Methylobacterium currus: one gene and its partner. The protein of the gene in region 1 binds, or shares a complex with, the protein of each later gene. Links are inferred from orthologs where the notes say so. Each region holds a gene or a part of one and is shown on either strand. Other genes may lie near its edges.

Region 1 (8,172 bases):
CGGCCGGTGGTGAGCGTCGGCAAGATCGGCGACATCTTCGCCCATCGCGCGACCGGCCGCGAGATCAAGCCCGGCGGCAACGATGCCTGCCTCACCGCCGCCCTCGACGCCCTCGCCGGCCTGCCCGATGGCGGCCTCGTCTTCGCCAACCTCGTCGAGTTCGACACCGAGTACGGCCATCGCCGCGACGTGCCGGGCTATGCCGCGGCTTTGGAGCGCTTCGACGCGCGGGTGCCGGAGATCCGGGCAGCGCTGAAGCCCGGCGACCTCTGCCTCGTCACCGCCGATCACGGCAACGACCCGACCTGGACCGGCACCGACCACACCCGCGAGCAGGTGCCGGTGATCGTCTTCGGACCGGAGGTAGCCCCCGCATCCCTCGGCCGGATCGGCTTTGCTGAGATCGGCCGGATGGTGGCGCGCCATCTCGGCGTGGCGGAAGCGGAGCGGCTCGCGTAAATCTTGCGGGGTCCGTCCCGTCACGTCGTTCGGGCGCCCCCGGAGACCCCCCTTGTCCGAGTCGCCCCCTTGTCCCTGACGGCTCCCGACACGCGGCCCGGTTACGCGCCGCCGGTGCCGGCCCTCGCCGAGCGGGTCGGCTGGCTCAGGCTCCTCGGCGCTTTTCGGCGCAACACTCTGGAGGCGTTTCCCCGCGCCTGCCTCGACGCGCCGGCGGTGACCATTCCGCTGCCCGGCGGCCGTATGGTGCTGCTCTCGACCCCGGCCGGGGCGCGCCACGTCCTGCTCACCGCCACCGACGACTTCGTGCGCCTACCCGCCGGCCGGCGGGTGATCGGGCCGATCGCCGGGCGCGGCCTCGTGCTCGCCGATGGCGAGGCCTGGCGTCACCAGCGAAAGGTGCTCGCCCCCGCCTTCACGCCCCGCACCCTGCCCCTGATGCTGCGTTTCGTCGCCCGCAGCGCGGAGGAATCCTGCTGCCGGCTGGAGGCCGGCCTCGGCGCGCCCGCGGATCTCCGGGGCGAGATGCAAAGGGTCGCCCTCGACATCGCCACCACCTCGATGTTCTCCCTGGAGACCGGGGCGCTCGGCGCCGAGATCCGGGCGCTGGTCTCCGGCTATCTCGACCGGCTGGGCAAGCCGACCGTGACCGATTTCCTGTTGCCGCCGGGCTGGCCGACCCCGTCGAGCCCGCGCCGAGCCCTGTTCCGCCGCCGGTGGCTCCGGCTGGTGGGGGCGGTGCTGGAGGCGCGGCGCGGGCAGGGGGCCCAAGGACAGGGGGCCTGGGGCGCGCCGCGCGACCTGTTCGACCTCCTGATCGAGGCTCATGGCGACGCGCCGGGCGGTCTGCTCGCCGACGAGGTCGGCACGCTGATCGTCGCCGGCCACGAGACCACCGCCTCGACCCTGTTCTGGGCCTGCACCCTGCTCGCCCGCGAGCCGGGCATGCAGGACGCGCTCGCCGCGGAAGCGACCGGGCTCGATCTGTCCGAGGCGGGCGCCGCCGCAGCGCTGCCGTCCTTGCGGCTGGCGAAGGCGGTGGCGCAGGAGACCTTGCGGCTCTATCCGCCGGTCTACGTCATCGCGCGGCGCGCCGCGCGGGCGAGCGTGGTCGAGGGCACCACGATCCCGGCCGGCAGCATCGTGATGATCCCGACCTGGGTGCTCCACCGCAACCCGCGCTGGTGGGACCGGCCGGAGGTGTTCGACCCCGGGCGCTTCCTCGACCGCCCGGAGCCCGACCGCTTCGTCTACCTGCCCTTCGGCGCCGGGCCGCGGATCTGCATCGGCGCGCAGCTCGCGCTCGCCGAGGCGACCCTGGTCCTCGCCCGGCTCGCCCGCGCGTTCCACCTGCGGCTTGCCGACGACCGGCCGGTCCTGCCGGTAGCGACCACCACGGTGCGGCCGGACCACGTGCCGCGCTTCCTTCTGAAGCGACGCGCGGGTTGAGCCTGCCGCCCGCGAAAAAATGCTCTATGGGGCTGTGCAGGCGGCCGATTCCGGCCCCTTGATCAAGAGACAGAGACACGGTGCGACCCTGGCGCAGCGGCCCGTCCGACCGGCGCGGCTACCATCACGGCAACCTCAAGGAGGCCCTGATCGAGGCCGCGCGCCGCTTCATCGCGGAGCGCGGGATCGGCGGCTTCACCCTGGTCGACGCGGCGCGCCTCGTCGGCGTGTCCCCGGCGGCGCTCTACCGCCATTTCCGCGGCCGCGAGGCCCTGCTGGAGGAAGTGGCCGAGCGCGGCTTCACAGAGCTCGCCGCCCGCCTCGCCCGGGCGCTGCGTGGGCCCGGCACGCCGCTGGAGCGCTTCACCCGCATGGGCGAGGCCTACCTGACCTTCGCCGAGGAGGAGCCGGGCTACTACGCGGCGATCTTCGAGGCCCGGCCGATCGGCCCCGACGGCGGCCCGCCCGCGCAGGCGCCGCGCGACCGCGACGCCTTCGGGCTCCTGGTCGAGGCCCTGCGGAGCACCTTCCCGGACGGCTTCTCGGCGAACGTCGATCCGCGCTTCGTCGCCCTGGAGGTCTGGGCGCTGTCCCACGGCATCGCGACGCTCGCCGCCGCCGGCCGGCTGCCGACCGGGCCCGGCCTGCCGACCAAGTACGACCTCCTGCGGGCCGGCGTGCTCGCCATGGTGCACGGGGCGACGGCGCGGGCGGGGTAGAGGGCTCGGCGCCCCATCCGTGTCGCCCGTCATGCAGACGCTCTCACCCTCCATTCAGGATGAGATCCTGAATGGGCGTCTCGACCCGCAGCGGCGAACTGGCTCCCTCCCGCGGGCGAGGCCGATCATGCAGCAGCCGACCGGACAGGCCCGCATCGTCACCGAGCGCGACGGGAGTGCGGGCGCCGCGACCGCGGCCGAGATCGGCGCCCGGTTCTTCCGCCTGGATGTCGGCCGGAAGAGGACTGGCTGCGCCTCGCCGATGCCATCCTGACGCCGATCTGGGAGCCGATGCTCGGGAGGGGCCCGGGCGCGAGGCGCGGATGGCGGCCCTCGTGGCCGATACCCCGCTCGAGCGCTTCGGGCGTCCGGAGGAGATCGCGGCGGTAGCGGCGATACTCGCCTCGGACGAGGCTGCTGACATGACGCGGGCCGAACTCAACCTGGATGGGGGGCTGGCGGGATCGGCGGCGAGCCCGGGGTGACCTGGCTCCCGCAGCGGCTCGCAGATGGCCGTGACAGGTGAACCTTGCGCATCGCGCCCACCGGGGAGTGGTCAATCCTTGGGGTGGAGCGTCGAATGCATGAGACCGCGACGCATCCTCCCAACGGAAAAGGGGCCGCCTCGCGGCGACCCCCTCCCGTCTCTCGGGACTGGCTGGCGAAGGACTTAGAAGTCCATGCCGCCCATGCCGCCGCCCGGCATGGCCGGAGCAGGGCTGTCCTTCTTCGGGGCGTCGGCGACCATCGCCTCGGTCGTCACCAGCAGGCCGGCCACCGAAGCGGCGTCCTGCAGGGCGGTGCGCACGACCTTGGCCGGGTCGACGATGCCGGCCTGGATCATGTCGACGTACTCTTCGGTCTGGGCGTTGAAGCCGTAGGTCTCCGAGTCGCCCTTGTCGCTGATCTTGCCGACCACGATCGAGCCCTCGACGCCGGCGTTGCTGGCGATCTGGCGGATCGGGGCCTCAAGGGCCTTCAGGACGATCTTGATGCCGGCCTGGACGTCGGCGTTGTCGCTCGTGAGAGCGGCCACGGCCTTCTTGGCGCGCAGGAGCGCGGTGCCGCCGCCGGGGACGATGCCTTCCTCGACCGCCGCGCGGGTGGCGTGGAGAGCGTCGTCGACGCGGTCCTTCTTCTCCTTGACCTCGACCTCGGTCGCGCCGCCGACGCGGATCACCGCGACGCCGCCGGCGAGCTTGGCCAGGCGCTCCTGGAGCTTCTCGCGGTCGTAGTCCGAGGTCGTCTCCTCGATCTGCGCCTTGATCTGCTGGACGCGGGCCTCGATGTCGGCCTTCTCGCCGGCGCCGTCGATGATCGTGGTGTTCTCCTTCTCGATGCGGACGCGCTTGGCGCGGCCGAGCATCGGGAGGGTCACGTTCTCGAGCTTGATGCCGAGGTCCTCGGCGATCATCTGACCCTGGGTCAGGATCGCGATGTCCTCGAGCATGGCCTTGCGACGGTCACCGAAGCCCGGCGCCTTCACGGCCGCGACCTTCAGGCCGCCGCGCAGCTTGTTGACCACCAGGGTGGCCAGGGCCTCGCCCTCGATGTCCTCGGCGACGATCAGCAGCGGCTTGCCGGTCTGGACGACGGCCTCGAGCACCGGCAGCATCGCCTGGAGCGACGACAGCTTCTTCTCGTGGATGAGGATGTAGGGATCCTCGAGCTCGGCGATCATCTTCTCCGCATTCGTGATGAAGTACGGGGAGAGGTAGCCGCGGTCGAACTGCATGCCCTCGACGACGTCGAGCTCGGTCTCGGCGGTCTTCGCCTCCTCGACCGTGATCACGCCCTCGTTGCCGACCTTCTGCATGGCATGGGCGATCATCTCGCCGATGTCCTTGTCGCCGTTGGCCGAGATCGTGCCGACCTGGGCGATCTCCTCCGAGGCCGACACCTTCTTGGCGCGGCTCTGGATGTCCTTCACGGCGGCCTGGGTGGCGAGGTCGATGCCGCGCTTCAGGTCCATCGGGTTCATGCCGGCGGCGACGTACTTGGCGCCCTCGCGGACGATCGCCTGGGCCAGCACGGTCGCGGTGGTGGTGCCGTCACCCGCGATGTCGTTGGTCTTCGAGGCCACTTCGCGCACCATCTGGGCGCCCATGTTCTCGAACTTGTCGGCGAGCTCGATCTCCTTGGCGACGGTGACGCCGTCCTTGGTGATCCGCGGCGCGCCGAAGCTCTTCTCGATCACGACGTTGCGGCCCTTCGGGCCGAGCGTGACCTTCACGGCATCCGCCAGGATGTCCACGCCGCGCAGCATCTTCTCGCGGGCGTCGGAGGCGAAACGAACGTCTTTCGCTGCCATGGTGAATCCTCACTTCAGATCGGTGTTGCAGGGAAAACCCTCCGGCGTCAGCTCCCGGTCGGGGCGCCGCCGTCAGGCTTCGGGGCTGGTCAGGGGGTGGCGATTACGCCAGCACGCCCATGATGTCGGACTCCTTCATGATGAGGAGGTCCTTGCCGTCGATCTTGACCTCGGTGCCCGACCACTTGCCGAACAGGACGCGGTCGCCGGCCTTGACGTCGAGGGGGTTCAGCTTGCCGGACTCGTCGCGGGCGCCGGGGCCGACGGCGACGATCTCGCCCTCTTGCGGCTTCTCCTTGGCGGTATCCGGGATGATGATGCCGCCCTTGGTCTTCTCCTCGCTCTCGATGCGACGGACGACGACACGGTCGTGCAGCGGACGGAATTGCATGTGCTGCCCTCTTGCTTCGCAGAACGCATTGCGGTTGGTGCTGGCGCCGAAGCCGCCTTCCAACCCGGGCATTAGCACTCTCGTGAGGTGAGTGCTAAGGCTGGCGTGGAGATAATCGGGGCGCGGGTTTGAGTCAAGACTCTGGTGTGTGGCCTCCACGGCACGCTCCGCGCCGTGTCCCACCCTTCGGCCCCACCCTTCGGACCCCACCCTTGGCCGCCCCCTCTGCCGCCCTCAGGAGCCCACCCTTCGCATGATCACGCTGCACGGCTCGGAGGGCGTCGTCGCCGAGGGCCAGGATTGCGCGGCGCGGCCCCTGCCGGCCCATGGCACCTGGCTCGACCTCGACGACCCGAGCGAGGCCGAAACCGCGCTCGCGGAGACGGTGACCGGCCTCACGGTCCCATCCCGCTCGGCGCTCAGCGAGGTGCAGAACTCGCGCCGCCTCAACCGGCGCCGGGACGCGTTCTACTTGAGCACCCCGATGGTCTCGTTCCGCGACGACGACCTGAGCCTGCGCCCCCTCGGCTTCGTGCTGACGCCGGAGCGGCTGCTGACCGTCCGGTTCCAGCCGCTCGCCGCCTTCGACACCGTCAAGGCGCGCCAAGCGGAGCGGGACGGACCGGCCTCCAGCGTCGAGACCTTCCTGGCGCTCGTCGAGGAGCTGATCGACCGCCTGGCCGACACCCTCGAGACGCTGAGCGACGAGCTCGATTCGCTCTCGACCCGGATCTTCACCTTCGACACCAGCGCCAACGGCAACGGCCGCCGCGAGGAATCGGGGCCCAAGAGCTTCGCACCCAAGCGCCGCGACCTCGCCCTGCGGCGCCTGCTGCGCGCCATCGGCCGGCGCGGCAAGGCCCTGTCGAAGCTGCGCGCTGCGCTCCTCGGGCTCGGCCGCATCCTGCCATACGTCGCCGGCGAGGCGGAAGGCTGGTTGAAGCCCGAGGAGAGGGCCCGCTGCGAGAGCCTGCGCCTCGACGTCGCCTCCCTCGACGAGTTCGAGACGCGGCTGTCCGAGACGGTGCAGTTCCTGCTCGACGCCACCCTCGGCCTCATCAACATGGAGCAGAACAACACCTTCCGGGTGCTCACGGTCGTCTCGGTGATCGGCATTCCCCCGACCCTGATGGCCTCGGTCTACGGCATGAACTTCAAGCACATGCCGGAGCTGGACTGGACCTTCGGCTATCCGTTCGGGCTCGCGGTGATCGCGGCGAGCGCGCTGGTGCCGGCTGTTTATTTCAAGCTGAAGGGGTGGTTCTGACGCCCGCTCACCGCCGCGCCGCCAGCGCCGACCCGGCCAGGATCAGACCCGCACCCCCCAGCGTCGCCACCCCCGGCACCTCCCCGAAGGCGACGTAGCCGAGGCCGATCGCCCAGAGGAGGGCGGTGTATTCCATCGCGGCGAGGCGCGACGCCTCGGCCTTGGCGTAGGCCCGGCTGAGCACCAGGTGGCCGGCGACGCCGAGCATGCCGACGAGGACGAGGAGCGCCCAGTCGGGCGTGGCGACCGGAATCCAGGTCCAGGCCGCGGGGGCGGCCAGCATCGCGGCGGGGCCGGCATTCTGGATCGCCACGATGGTCACCACCGGGTCGTGACGGGCGCGGGCGCGCAGCAGCACCATCGAGAGCGCGTAGGTGAGGGCGGAGGCGAGGATGGCGGCGATGCCCCAGGCCGAGCCGGCCGCCCGGGGCGCGTCCGTCCCGACCTGTCCCGCCACCACGATCCCGACCCCGGCGAAGCCGACGAGGAGCCCGGCCCAGACCGGCGGCCGCACCCGCTCGCGCAGCAGGAGCGCGGCGAACAGCGCGATGAAGATCGGGCTCAGGAACGACAGGGCCAGCGCCTCGGCGAGCGGCAGCACCGACAGGCCGTGGAAGAAGCAGAGCGCGGTCGCGACCACCAGCACCGCCCGCAGGCCGTTCGTGCGCCAGGTCTCGGCCGAGGGCCAGCCGGGCCGCAACACCGCGAGCACGCCCGCCATCACGAGGGTGCCGACGAGGTAGCGGGAGAAGGCGATGCCGGTCACGCCGTATCGGTCGGACAGGCCCTTGATGGTGGCGTCCATCAGCGACAGGAGCCCGATGCCGAGGGCGGCGAGCAGGATCGCGGAGGCGGAGGAGGAGGGGGAGCGCATGGTGCAAGCCGGATGGCCCGGGGAGGAGCGCGGCGCAAGGCCGGTGGGCTCGGGGCGCTTAGGCGTTTCCTAAGGGGTCGGCTCCATCGTCGGCCTCGGATCCGCGTCGTCCGAAGGGAGCCAGACCGATGCTGCACGATGGTCCCGGCCGGCCTCGCGGGGGGCGTGGATGAGAATCGTCCTCGTCGCCGACCACGCCTCCATCAATGGCGGCCAGGCCAAGGTCTCGCTCGAGAGCGCGATCGGGCTCGCCGGCCGTGGCCACGAGGTCGTGCTGTTCGCGGCCGTCGGCCCGGCCGATCCGCGCCTGGCCGAGGCCGGGGTGCGCACGGTGCTCCTCGGCCAGACCGACGTGACGCAGGCCCGCTCCCTCGCGCGGTTCGGGGTGCAGTGGCTGTGGAACGGGACTGCTGCGGCCCAGCTGCGGGCCCTCGTCGACGAGTCCGATCCGCGCGACACGGTGGTCCACGTCCATGCCTGGGCCAAGGCCCTGTCACCGTCGATCGGGCCGGTGCTGCGGGGCTGCGCCGCGCCGGTGGTCTACACCGCGCACGAATACTACCTCGCCTGCCCCAATGGCGGCTTCTACGACTATCCCGTGGCCGCCGCCTGCCACCGGATTCCGAACGGGCCGGCCTGCCTCGCCCACAATTGCGATTCACGCACCTATCCGCGCAAGCTGATGCGGGTCGCCCGCCACGA
Region 2 (5,794 bases), 110 kb from region 1 along the record:
GAGGACCCCCGGTCCGACGCCGGCGGGATGCACGACGCGGCGGCGCCGCCACCTCCTCCTGCCCCTCCGGCCCCTGAGCCGGCGCCCCCGATGCCCGAGCCCGTCGCCGAGGCACCTCGTCCGGAGGAACCTCCTCACGAGGAGCTTCCCCTCGAGGAGCCGCCCGGCAAGACGGTGATCGGCACCTACGATTCCGGCGGCAACACCTACACGATGTATGCCGACGGCACGATCGACGCCGAGACCCCGGCCGGGCGCTTCCATTTCGCATCGATCGAGGAGCTGAAGGCGTTTCGCGGCGCCGGCGGCGAGGGGGCCGCCCGCGGCGCCTGACCGGCCGGACGGGTCCTCTACAGGGCCGCCAGGGGGTTGAGCGCGGCGTTGCGCGCCGGCAGCGGCGCCAGCATAGTCAGGGCGAGGCCGCCGGGCGCGTAGTCGGTGGCGACCTCGGCCTGGACCTGGGTCGTCAGCACCCGCTGCAGCAGGCGCGAGCCGAAGCCCTGGCGGGTCGGCGGCGCCACCGCCGGACCCCCGGATTCCTGCCAGTGGAAACGCAGGCGCGGCCGGTCCGCGCCGGGCTCGACGCTCCAGCGGATCCGCACCCGGCCGGCGCGATTCGAGAGCGCGCCGTACTTGGCGGCATTGGTGGTCAGTTCGTGGATCGCCATGCCGATCGGCACGGCGATCTCGGAGGGCAGGTCGACGGCCGGCCCGTCGAGTTCCACCCGCCCGCCGGTGCCGGGCCGCATCTCGCCGTCGGCATAGGGGCGCAGCTCGTTCTCCAGGAGGCTGTGGAGGGAAGCGGTCTGCCACACGTCCTCGGTCAGCACCGAGTGGGTGTGGGCGAGCGACATGATGCGGCCGACGAAGGCCTCGTAGAAGCTGTCGATGCTCGACGCCGTGCGGGCGGTGGAGCCGACGATGGCCTGCACCGTCGCCAGGGTGTTCTTGACCCGGTGGTGCAGCTCGCGGATCAGCAGCGACTGCCGCTCCTCGGCCAGCCGCCGGTCGGTGATGTCGGCGACGACGCCGATCAGGCGCCGCGGCAGGCCGGCCGGCCCGTCGCGCTCGAATCGGCCCGCCATCTCGATCGTGCGCCAAGTCTCGCCGCCGTCCCCCTCCGGCCGGCGGATGCGCGTCGTCGCGTGGAGCACGCCGTCGCCGTGGAGCGCCTGGGCGACGGCGCGGCGGAAGGATACCTTGTCCTCCGGGTGGACCACCGTGCGGAAGAACTCGCGCATGCTGATGGTGCCATCCTGCGGCCTGCGGCCGAAGATCTCCCACATGCGCTCGTTCTCCCAGAGCGACTGGTCGTCGAGCACGTGCCACTCGAAGATCCCGAGGGCCGCCACCGTGGTCGCGACCCGCAGCCGCTGCTCGCGGTCATGCAGGGCGCGCCGCGCCTCCTCCCGGGCGGTCACGTCCTGCAGCACGCCGACCATGCCGGCGAGCATCCCGTCGGGTGACAGGGTCGCCTGGCCGCGGGCGGAGATCCAGGCCTCCTGCCCGTCGCCGGCGCGGCGAAAGCGCATCTCGACCGCGTAGGGGATCGCCTTGGCGACGGCGTCCTGCACCGTGGCTCGGACCCGGTCGAGGTCGTCGCGGCCGACCGCATCCTGCAGGTCTCTCCAGGTCGGCGTCGCCCTGGCCGGATAGCCCAGGATCGCGGCGGCGCGGTCCGACAGGGTGACGCGACCGTCCGCCGGATTCCAGCTCCACTCGCCGAGGCCGGCGGAGGCGAGCGCCAGATGGGTCTGCTCCGCCCGGGCCGCGGCGGTTCCGTCCGCCACGGCCTCGGCCGCGACGATCCGGTACCCGTCCCGCTCCGGTCCGGTCCGGAGCCGTACCCGCACGGCCGACCCGTCGGCCCGGCGCCACCACACCTCGCCGGCGAGGCCGTGGCCGGTTCCGGGCCCCTGCGGGTGGTCGAGTTCGGCGAGCCGGCGGCCGGCCAGGGCACCCGGATCCGTGCCCAGCAGCGCGGCGAGGGCCGGGTTGGCGGCGAGGATGCGCCCGTCCGGCCCGCTCAGGCAGGCGAGGCCGACCGGCGCGCCCTCGAAGGCGAAGCGGGGGAAGAGTTCATCCGGCAGGCCGGGGGCGGCGTCGGGCCTCTGGTCCAAGGCGGCGCAATCCTGGTGAACGGCGTGACGGAGGCGGGGCGCCCCCGCTTCCCCGCGCGGCGTCCCGGGCCGACATGCCCCGCCCGGCCCGGCTTGGCGGTTTCGCGGCGGAAACCATGCCCCTCCGCGCGTCCGGCGGCAAGGTCGGCCGTCCGCGCCCTCCGCGCGGTGCGCCGGAGCACGCTTCGGTGCCGGGACACCGTGCCCGCGTCAGCGGGCCGGCATGTAGCGGATCGCCGCGAGCAAGATACCGACAGGGGCCGCCAGCATGGCGCCGAGCTTGATCGTCATCCGCTGCTCGAGGAGCTTCATATCCGATCGGGCGGACGCGAATTCGGTCGTCATTTCCTGCCGGACAGAGGCGAACTCGGTCTTCGTCTCCGACCGGACCGCAGCGAACTCGTTCCGGGCTTCGACCTTGAAAGCCGTCGACTCTGCCCGGACGGCCGCGAACTCGGCCTTCACCGAGCCTTCGAGGCTTTGTAGGTCCGCCCGGGTCGGCAGGCCACCCTGGACCGACTCGGCGAACACCTCGGACAGCCCCTCCACTGCCCGGCGGAAAGGTGAGCCCGCTCCCGGATTGCGCGGGCGGATTTCCGGGTGTCGGAGGCGACGGCAGTCATCGGCCCGGAGCCTAGCACGGGCCGGGATGACGCAACAGGAGCCCCACTTGTCCTATGCGGCCTTACACCCGCTCGAAGGTCAGGTAGGTGGGCTTTCGCCCCTCCGCCGTGGTCTTGGCCTCGTAGCGGGTGCCCGGCCATTCCGGCCAAGGCGTGGTCCAGTCGGCGCTGTGGGTGGCGGTCCAGCGCAGGGCGGGGCAGCTTGCGGCGCGGACCAGGGTCCAGCCGACGTAATCGTCGATGTCGGAGGCGAAGCGGAACTCGCCGCCGGGCTTCAGGACCCGGGCGATCTCGCGCAACGACTCGTCCGAGACGAAGCGGCGCTTGCGCTGCCGGCGCTTCGGCCACGGATCGGGATAGAGCAGGAAGACGCGCCCGATGCTCGCATCGGGCAGACGCGGCAGCAATTCCATCGCATCCCGGTCCCAGAGACGGACGGTGTCGATCGCCTCGTCGTCGAGGGTGCGCAACAGCTTCACCACGCCGTTGACGAAAGGCTCGCAGCCGATGATGCCGGTGCCGGGATTGAGCCGGGCCTGCGCGGCGAGGTGCTCGCCGCCGCCGAAGCCGATCTCGAGCCAGGCCTCGGAGACCGGGCGCGGAAACACGGCTGCGGGGTCGAGGGGGCCGCTCTCGGGCAGGCGCAGGCGGGGCAGGAGGGCGGCCAGGCGCTCCGCCTGGCCGGGACGCAGGCGCTTGCCCTTGCGCCGGCCGTAGAAGGCGCGGCTGCGCTCGAGCCCGTCGTCGGTGTCGTGGTCGTCCATGGTGTCCCGGTGCCGAGGTAGGGGCGTGTCGACGCCCCGTTAGCACCGGGGCGCCGGATCAGGCCAGGGCGCTCTTGAGCTGGCCGATGAGGTCGGTCCGCTCCCACGAGAAGCCGCCATCCGCGTCCGGCTCGCGGCCGAAATGGCCGTAGGCCGAGGTGCGGGCGTAGATCGGCTTGTTGAGGCCGAGATGGGTGCGGATGCCGCGGGGCGACAGGTCGACGAGCTGGCCCAGGACCGACTCGAGCTTCGCCTCGTCGACCTCGCCGGTGCCGTGCAGATCGACGTAGATCGACAGCGGCTTGGCGACGCCGATGGCGTAGGCGAGCTGGATCGTGGCCTTGCGGGCGAGGCCGGCGGCGACGACGTTCTTGGCGAGGTAGCGCGCCGCGTAGGCCGCCGAGCGGTCGACCTTGGTCGGGTCCTTGCCCGAGAAGGCGCCGCCACCATGCGGCGCCGCGCCGCCATAGGTGTCGACGATGATCTTGCGGCCGGTGAGGCCGCAATCGCCGTCCGGGCCGCCGATCACGAACTTCCCAGTCGGGTTGACGTGCCACACGGTCTGGTCGGTGACCCAGGACTCGGGCAGTGCCGCGCGGATATAGGGCTCAACGATCTCGCGCACGGCGCCTGAGTCGAGCGACTCGTCGAGGTGCTGGGTCGAGAGCACGATCTGGGTCGCCTCGACCGGGCGGCCGTCGGCGTAGCGCACGGTGACCTGGCTTTTGGCGTCCGGGCCGAGCTTGGCCGCGGCGCCGTGCTTGCCCTTGCGGGCATCGGCCAGATCCTTGAGGATCTTGTGGGCGTAGTAGATCGGCGCCGGCATCAGGGCCGGGGTCTCGTCGGTCGCGTAACCGAACATGATCCCCTGGTCGCCCGCGCCCTCGTCCTTGTTGCCAGCGGCATCGACACCGACGGCGATGTCGGCGGACTGGGCGTGCAGGTGGATGGCGACGTCGTTGTTCTTCCAGTGGAAGCCGGCCTGCTCGTAGCCGATGTCCTTGACGGCCGCGCGGGTCAGCTCCTCGAGGTCCTTGAAGGTCACCGAGTCGGGGCCGCGCACCTCGCCCGCGATCACGATGCGGTTGGTGGTCGCCAGGGTCTCGACGCCGAGGCGGGCCTCCGGCATCACCGCCAGATAGGCATCGACCACGGTGTCGGAGATGCGGTCGCAGACCTTGTCCGGATGGCCCTCGGAGACCGACTCGCTGGTGAACAGGTAGTTGGAACGCGGCATAGTGTGCGAAGCCCCAGAGTTCTGGTCGAGCGCGGCGCACACGCCGATGAAGCCCGACACTTCGATCGCGGGGTTCTGACAGCCGGAATACCGAACGTCAATCCGGCGCGCCGGAGTCGTTCGCTTTATCGAACGTTTTCTGCCCGGAGAGCGCATGGTCGACGGCGCGCACGAGGCTGCCCAGGGCTTGGCGGCGATCCTCGTCGAGATGGGCGTCGGCAGCCCGCGCCACGGCCTCGGCGAAGCCGGTCCATCCCTCCAGGGCCTCCAGCCGCGCCTGCGGCCGGTCGCTGAGACCCGCCTGCGCCGTTTCGCGACCCGGCATGCTCTCGAAGAAATATCCGACCGGGACGCCGAGCACCCGCGCCAGGATGTCGAGATCGGTGGCGCTCAGGCGGTTGGCGCCCTTGAGATATTTGCCGAGCTGCGAGAGCGAGACCTCGAGCGGGGCGGCCAGCGCCTCCCGGCTCAGGCCGGCGCGCAGACGCCGCTCCTCGATCAGGCCGCCGATATGGACGTCGCGGTAATCCGCAGGTTTCCCGGCCATCTCCCGGCTCGCAGGTCTGCCCGCGCGTCGCGCCGCGGCATGGAAGGCGACGGGGTGATTGTTGATTCCTGATGATTGAAATCGCGTAAATGCCGGCGCTTTCGGCGAACGCTTCATTCGTCATAGCGGATGGCGGAGCGTGCGTCGGACCGTGCGGTGGGTGGGCAACGACCTCCCGTGCGGGCCCATGCCGGATCTCCGGCAGGCCGGGAAGGGCAGGAAGCACGCCTCCCGGAGCCGACCTGCCCGCCGATGCCGTGACTGCCGGACCCGCTCAGCCGCGGCCATGCCGTCGGCGATGCGGTGCTCTCAACGCGCTCGTACCCGTCGTCACGGTCCGGCTGCCCTCGCCGCGCGACCTGACGGCCCGGCTCGGCGGTAACGCCTTCGCGATCGTGCTCCGCCGTACGACGCTGTCCGAGGCGCCGTCCCTCGCCGAGCAGGTAGGAACTGCATCGCGCGAGGGCCGCCCGGACGGTGAGCCTCGGCGCGGCCGCGGGCCG

The links. The genes of interacting proteins can lie anywhere in the genome.
Region 2: the proteins of groL (region 1) and metK are in contact, whole or in part, in a cryo-EM structure (PDB 8P4O), measured with the Escherichia coli proteins. The link is inferred for Methylobacterium currus from one-to-one orthologs.

What each region holds. Positions count from the first base shown.
Region 1 is NZ_CP028843.1:4,994,895-5,003,066, reverse strand. What follows is about bases 2,619-5,558. They hold groL (chaperonin GroEL), read right to left. Parts: upstream 4,939-5,558; coding sequence 3,298-4,938; downstream 2,619-3,297. Other genes in these bases: groES (co-chaperone GroES), read right to left, coding at 5,042-5,329; DA075_RS36750 (hypothetical protein), read left to right, coding at 2,755-2,901; DA075_RS23165 (TetR/AcrR family transcriptional regulator), read left to right, coding at 2,619-2,627. In the rest of the region: DA075_RS23175 (phosphopentomutase), read left to right, coding at 1-459; DA075_RS23170 (cytochrome P450), read left to right, coding at 529-1,908; more of DA075_RS23165, read left to right, coding at 1,989-2,618; DA075_RS23145 (magnesium transporter CorA family protein), read left to right, coding at 5,583-6,596; DA075_RS23140 (DMT family transporter), read right to left, coding at 6,604-7,470; DA075_RS23135 (glycosyltransferase family 4 protein), read left to right, coding at 7,640-8,172.
Region 2 is NZ_CP028843.1:4,886,563-4,892,356, reverse strand. The notes cover bases 2,656-5,578. They hold metK (methionine adenosyltransferase), read right to left. Parts: upstream 4,745-5,578; coding sequence 3,566-4,744; downstream 2,656-3,565. Other genes in these bases: DA075_RS22665 (helix-turn-helix domain-containing protein), read right to left, coding at 4,842-5,408; trmB (tRNA (guanine(46)-N(7))-methyltransferase TrmB), read right to left, coding at 2,806-3,507. Outside these bases: DA075_RS22690 (hypothetical protein), read left to right, coding at 1-333; DA075_RS22685 (sensor histidine kinase), read right to left, coding at 351-2,120; DA075_RS22680 (hypothetical protein), read right to left, coding at 2,331-2,651. UniProt on the Escherichia coli protein: Catalyzes the formation of S-adenosylmethionine (AdoMet) from methionine and ATP.